Regions from separate parts of the Roseibium sp. SCP14 genome, predicted to be linked through region 1. Evidence: riboswitches for the same ligand, from Rfam matches in the RefSeq annotation. Region 1 holds a riboswitch; each other region holds the start of a gene.

Region 1 (2,262 bases):
TGTCCAGAACACCAAGCAGACGGATGACTTCGTCGCGGTAACGCTCGAACGGGCGGCGATCCTCATACTCCTTGCCGGCAAATTTATGGAAGAAACCCAGCTGGCCCGTCATCGGCCCCAAACCACCCATCTGCCACATGACCCATTGGATAGCCTCGTACTTGGCGGCCGGATTTTCCGGCAGCAACTTGCCGGACTTTTCGGCAAGGTAAAGCAGAATGGCGCCGGACTCCCACAGGGTCAGAGGTTTCCCATCAGGCCCGTTCGGGTCGATAATCGCCGGAATCTTGTTGTTCGGGTTGAGTGAAAGAAACTCGGGAGAATGCTGATCACTACTGCCGAAATCCACGAGGTGGGGCTCATAGGGAAGACCGGTTTCCTCCAGCATGGCCGACACCTTGATGCCGTTCGGTGTCGGCAGGGAATAAAGCTGGATCCGGTCCGGATATTGGGCCGGCCATTTGCGGGTAATCTGGAAATCGGACAAGGCGGTCATGAATTTCTCTCGTTGAAGTGATTTTCCCCGGATACGAATATCGGGTTTCCGGGTTTCATATAAGGCATTTGCCACTGATTTGAACCATCGGCAAGATACGATGAATGGATTTGTTCTTTTGTGATAATCCGCCTATACGTGCGCTTCACCGTTCCGGGTGTGAACCGCATTATCAAACTACAAGAGGGAAGCCGGAAATGGCCAATGAACATGAGGCCCGGATTGAAAAGCTCGAAATCGACCTGGCTCATGCAGCCCATACGATCGATGAACTCAGCGGTGTCGTCGTTGAACAGGGAAAACAGATTGACCGGCTGACGCGAGCACTCAATAACATGACGGATCAGGTGGAAGAACTGATGGAAAACGTTCTGCCGGGTCACCAGATCGAAAAACCGCCGCACTACTGACGCGCTATTTTCGGTCTGCAATTGAGGAGCAGCCAGCGGCGGTTCCGCCGAAACGGCAGCGGCCTGAAGGGAACCGCCCTGCCAGCTGTCTGCCGACAAAGGAATTTCCATCATGAACAGATCTGTCGCATACAGACAGACTTGCCAAGGTCGGAAGGACATGGCATAAGCCAGCCATCATCAAGAGAAGGGCTGGCGCCCTCGCCAACCTGCCAGACCGGGCAAGGTGGTTTCCGCAACAGGGATGCGGTCGGTTTGATCCTCGTTAGAGGCTAATCGGCAACGAAGCGGTTGATTTTCATGCGCCAGTCCTCCTCGGGCAACCGATGGAGGATTTTTTGTCTAAACAGCCATTTGCCGGAATTGCGGCCGATCTGATCGAAGACCATCTGGCGGCGGAAGTCGAAATTGCCGGATCGGAGATCTGGCAGCAAGCTGCCGAGGATTGTGTCCTGGCGCGGATCAAATGTCTGCGCCTCATCGGCGGTCTGCCGCGTCACAAGTCCCCCCTTCACCCGGATGAACGCATCGAGCGCCTGAAAGCGCTGCTTCACCTGTGGGCCAAGGGCTGCACCTGTGCCGTGGACGAAGACCTCTTTGCGGATATCCTCAACCGGCACAGGCCTCAACCGGCATTTTCCAGCTGAACGGTCAGTCCTTCTTGGGGACCTGACGTGGTTTGCCGTCGTCGTCGACCGCGACCATGGTGAAAATCGCCTCGGTCACTTTTTCGCGTTCGCCATACCGATGGCGCAACGCCCAGGCTTCAAGCTTGATTTCCATGGAAGAATTGCCGACACGAACAACGTCGCTGTAGACGCAGAGCACGTCACCCACCTGAACGGGCCGGATGAACTTCATCTTGTCGACCGCAATAGTCACGACGCGTCCTTCGGCTCGCTGTCCTGCCTTGATGCCGCCCGCCAGGTCCATCTGGGACAGAACCCATCCCCCGAAGATATCGCCATTGGCATTGGTGTCGGCAGGCATTGCCATCGTGCGCAATGTCAGTTCACCGCTCGGTTCGTCGTCGCTCACGCCTCAACTCCCTCAATTTCAGTTGAGACCAGAGTAACGTGAGTGGACAAGAGCACAAGGGTAGCTGTTCAGACGATGAGCATCAGGATCAGCATGATCCACAGGGGGAGCGGTGCGGCAATCCAGATCAGCAGAATCGGCAACCCGCGCGGCAACAATTTCGACATCGACATTTTCCATTCCTAACTGAATGACGGCAATTCGGCGACCGTCAGGACCACCAGAGCGAGCATGCCGGTGACGAAGGCAAGTTTCGCACTGCCGATAAGCGTGCGCCCGGCAACATCAAGCTTCGGCAACGGCATTTTGCGCGAGTCC
Region 2 (2,262 bases), 1.1 Mb from region 1:
GCCCGTGGAGGGGTTTTAACATGGATAGCGGTCTTCATACACTTCAGGCGTGCATGTGCCGGACGTGGCTTGAAGAGAAGAGAAGGAAGGCGGAGGAGAAGCCTGGCTCTGAAGGAATATGACGGCAGGTCAAACTATCGATGCTGCAGGACGGAAATCTAAAGTTCGGAATGGTCGATCAACAGAGAGTTTGAGATTTGTCCGTTTACGGTCGCTGGCGTCCAGCTTGGTTTTGACTGAACTGAACCAACATTCGAGTATCCTTTCAGCTGTCCTTCCTGCGATAGTGCGGCGTTCCGGATAGATGAAAACCCGTGAGAAGACTTGTGGCGCATCCGCGCAGAACATCTGGATTTGTTGTTTTCAGGCCGGTTCAACAATTTTGAGGTCCGCATGTTTCGAGATACTCAGGTTATTCATATTGCGCCTTATGACCCTAGATGGCCCGACCGCTTTCTTAACGAAAGAAACCAGCTTCTGTCCTGCCCCGATTGCCCGTTTCTTGAGATCGAGCACATCGGCAGCACGTCTGTGCCGGGGCTGGTTGCCAAGCCGGTCATCGACCTGATGGCATCGGCAACTCTGCTGGAGGAGGTGGAGGCATTCCTGCCTCAATTGAAGAAACTAGGTTATCAACCGCTGGACGGTGGCTTCCGCCGCAGGAGGTCTTTCGGGCGTTCTGCGAATGAGGGGAGTGAAGCGTACAACCTTCATATCGTTCCGGCGTGTCAATGGGCCGATAAGGACGAACGCCTTTTCCGCGACTGGTTATGCAGCCATCCCTCTGTCGTTCAAGAATACGCGGCGCTTAAGAAAGAACTCGCCGCAATGAACCTCCCGACCATCGCCGACTATACGGACGCGAAAGGTGAATTTATCCGGTCAGAAATCCAGAAAGCCCGTGCCGCATTTGGCAAGCCAAGGCGAACCGACTGGCGGGAATAAAACTGGGCCGCACAAGTCACTCACACGAGAGTCGGCAAATGGGTTTTGTCAGCAACTTGAACGATTTGTGATAATTCACCGTTGCCAATTGTGATCCGGCAACATAAAAAGAGCGTCGCATTACGAGTTGGGGCGACGCCCAACGCCAACCTGCTGCTCCGAGCAAGGTGGTGCTCCGAAAGGGGAATGTGGCCGAACCGGCAACCAAGCGGATCTCGCCATTAGCGTCGTTTCAGCAAAAAGGGATCGACGCACGTGCCAATTAAAATTTCCGACAATCTTCCCGCCCGCCGCTCACTGGAATCCGAAGGTGTGATCGTGATGCGTGAGGCTGAAGCCATGCGGCAGGATATTCGGCCGCTGCGGATTGGTCTGCTCAATCTGATGCCGAACAAGATCAAGACGGAGACACAGATCGCACGCCTGCTCGGGGCCACCCCTTTGCAGGTCGAGTTGACGCTTGTGAGAATGACGGATCATGTTCCGCAGAACACGCCAGCGGAACACATGGAGGCCTTTTATCGGCCCTGGGCGGACATTCGAGACGAGCGCTTTGACGGTTTCATCATCACCGGTGCTCCGGTGGAAAAGCGCCCCTTTCTGGAAGTGCGCTACTGGCCGGAGCTTTCGGAAGTGTTCAACTGGACACAGACCCACGTCCATCGCTGTTTCATGATCTGCTGGGCCGCTCAGGCCGCTGTTCATCATTTTCACGGCTTGCCCAAACACCTGCTTCCTGAAAAGCGGTTCGGCGTGTTCAAGCATCGAAATCTCGCTCCGACGTCTCCCTATCTGCGCGGCTTCTGCGATGAGTTCGAAGTGCCGGTTTCCCGCTGGACAGAGAACAGGCACGAGGACATTCCGGCAGAGAGCGGATTGAAGGTCCTGGCGGAGAACGACGACAGCGGTCTCTGCCTATTGGAGGACCCGGCACGTCGCATGCTTCTGATGTTCAATCACTTGGAATATGACACCGAAACGCTTGGCGAAGAATTCGTTCGCGATGGTGGCGGCAGGCTGCCTCAAAACTATTTCCCGGAGGACAATCCCTCGCTGCCACCGGAAAACAGCTGGCGCGGTCACGCGCATCTGCTGTTTGGTAACTGGATCAACGACATGTATCAGACAACGCCGTTTGATCTTAGTTCCATTGGGCAGACTGAGAACGTAGAGGTGGCAGCGCCCATCAGTGCCGGTGCTTAGTCAGAGGAAACTGCCTGCAAACAGTCAGCTGGAATGATTTGTCTGAGCGGAACTGGCTTAGACGTTTCTGGAGTTCTGTTGCTGGGGGACCTTTCAATGCCCCCCCCTGAAACG
Region 3 (2,262 bases), 300 kb from region 1:
GGTCGACATCGATCAGGCCGGAATGCTGCTTGGCGCGATAGCCGATCAGGCTGCCGGGGCCGCCACCTTCCAGGTCGATCGACAGCTGTACGCCACCTCCGATCCGCTCATTGCCGCCGCTCATCAAGGTATGGGTCTTGTGAACGTGTTCCAGCTCATTGTCAGGGATCAGCGATTGCCCGCGGCGGAAACGGATCTGGCTGAGCCGGGAACCTGTCCGCACAAGAATGGGAAAGGTCAGCGGAGAGATTTCCGCGTAGAGCGGTCCGGTATAGCCTGCCGGAACCGTGTCGAAGGCAAGGCCGTTGTCCGTGATGACACGTGTGAAGACATCGAGGCGGCCCGTGGAACTCTTGGGGTTCGCCGTTGCCGAGATATCCGACGCGAGCGCAAGGCTCTCCTGCAACGGAACGATGTAGACACAACCGGTTTCCAGAACCGCACCGTCCTTCAGATCCACCGTGTGCAACTTCAGCTGCTCCAGCCGGTCGGCAACCTTGATGTCAGGACCGGGCAGAAAACTGGCGCGAACACGATAGGCAACCTGACCAAGACGCAAATCAAGGCTGGCCGGCTGAATCTGGCCGGTAACCGGTGGCTCGGCTGCCGAAATCTCTCCGGCGGCGAACATCGCCTGAATGATCCGTTCCGGCAAGATGCCGTTGGCTGAAAGAGTTGCGCTTCCGTTCAAGACCTGACCCGCTGCCACGTTCATCGAGTTAACCTGCAAATTGTTCAGATAAAGTCCTTAACGGATGCAGGGGCTCCAGCCAACAGGCATTCTCGTTCCCAAAGTTCTTTTGTGAAGGACGACCAGCACCAAATGAATTGACCTTGGAGGTGTTTTCACGTAGGAGGAACGCACTTCGTGGTGATTTGGGCCGGCCGGCTTGCAGCCACGTTAAACAAGTTGCTAAAAAGGCCGGAGGTGCGAACCCCGGTCTTGAGGCTGGGGTTTTTTGCGTTTGGAGCGAACGAGACATGACTGAGAACACCAAGACCGGTAACAAAAACTGGCGCCCTGCAACCACGCTGGTCCATGGCGGCACAACGCGGTCGCCCTTTGGTGAGACCTCGGAGGCACTCTATCTCACTCAGGGCTTCGTCTATAACGGTGCCGAAGCCGCCGAAGCTCGTTTTAATGGCGAGGACCCGGGGTTCGTCTATTCCCGTTACGCCAACCCGACCGTTGCCATGTTCGAGGACCGCATCAAGGCGCTCGAGGGGGCGGAAGCTGCCCGAGGCACCGCAAGCGGCATGGCTGCCGTCAACCTCGCGCTGATGGCCTCTGTAAAGGCTGGCGATCACGTAATCGCCGCCAAGGCTCTTTTCGGGTCCTGTCGCTACATCTGCGAGACACTGCTGCCGCGCTTCGGTGTTGAAAGCACGCTTGTCGATGGCACCGACATCGATCAGTGGAAGGCCGCCGTTCGGCCGAACACCAAGGCCTTGTTCCTGGAAAGCCCGACCAACCCGACGCTGGAGGTTATCGACATCGCGGCTGTCGCCGAAATCTCCAAAAACATCGGGGCACGCCTGATCATCGACAACGTTTTTGCAACGCCGCTTTATCAGTCGCCGCTAGAGCTTGGCGCCGACGTTGTCGTTTATTCGGCCACAAAACACATTGACGGGCAGGGCAGGTGTCTCGGCGGTGTCGTGTTGTCCGATGAAGAGTGGATCACCGATGAGGTCATGCCTTTCGTCAAGCACACAGGCCCTCACATGAGCCCGTTCAGTGCCTGGGTGCTGCTGAAGGGCCTGGAAACCCTGCCGCTGCGTGTCGCGCGCCAGACCGAAAGCGCTGGCCAGATTGCCGACTTCCTGGCTGGCCAGTCAAAAATTTCCCGCTTGATGTATCCGGGGCGGGATGATCATCCCCAGGCTGATGTTGCCAAACGCCAGATGAGCGGTGGTTCCACAATGGTTGCCTTTGAGATGGAGGGTGGCAAGGAGGCCGCTTTCCGGTTCACCAACGCGTTGGACATCATTCGGATTTCCAATAATCTCGGCGACGCGAAAAGCCTGATTACCCATCCGGCAACCACAACTCACCAGTCGATTGGTGAAGAAGCGCGTGAAGAACTCGGCATCTCCGATGGCATTCTGCGCCTCTCAGTCGGCCTGGAAGATCCGTTGGATCTTCTGGAAGATGTCGAAAAAGCACTCAGAGCAATCTGATCAATCAGAAAAATTGCAGCTCAGACCCTGGTCCTTGTGGCCGGGGTTTTTTGTTTGATGATCCATCTCTGCAACAGTGTC

What was found. Region 1 has a riboswitch for S-adenosylmethionine ahead of ABLQ08_RS06060 (hypothetical protein). Riboswitches for the same ligand answer to the same signal wherever they lie in the genome.
Region 2: linked by a shared signal. The riboswitch ahead of ABLQ08_RS00870 (homoserine O-succinyltransferase) and the one ahead of ABLQ08_RS06060 (hypothetical protein) in region 1 are both predicted to bind S-adenosylmethionine.
Region 3: linked by a shared signal. The riboswitch ahead of ABLQ08_RS04650 (O-succinylhomoserine sulfhydrylase) and the one ahead of ABLQ08_RS06060 (hypothetical protein) in region 1 are both predicted to bind S-adenosylmethionine.

The regions. Positions count from the first base shown of each region.
Region 1 covers NZ_JBDZYH010000001.1:1,318,961-1,321,222, forward strand. Annotated here, with positions in the region: gene ABLQ08_RS06050 (glutathione S-transferase N-terminal domain-containing protein) at 1-496, opposite strand, end outside; gene ABLQ08_RS06055 (SlyX family protein) at 694-906, shown strand; SAM-I-IV-variant riboswitch at 1,079-1,203, shown strand; gene ABLQ08_RS06060 (hypothetical protein) at 1,245-1,553, shown strand; gene yciA (acyl-CoA thioester hydrolase YciA) at 1,558-1,944, opposite strand; gene ABLQ08_RS06070 (hypothetical protein) at 2,127-2,262, opposite strand, start outside.
Region 2 covers NZ_JBDZYH010000001.1:181,309-183,570, reverse strand. Annotated here, with positions in the region: gene ABLQ08_RS00875 (GrpB family protein) at 325-945, shown strand; SAM-I-IV-variant riboswitch at 1,058-1,163, shown strand; gene ABLQ08_RS00870 (homoserine O-succinyltransferase) at 1,201-2,148, shown strand.
Region 3 covers NZ_JBDZYH010000001.1:1,015,137-1,017,398, reverse strand. Annotated here, with positions in the region: gene ABLQ08_RS04655 (2'-deoxycytidine 5'-triphosphate deaminase) at 1-715, opposite strand, end outside; SAM riboswitch at 859-938, shown strand; gene ABLQ08_RS04650 (O-succinylhomoserine sulfhydrylase) at 982-2,181, shown strand.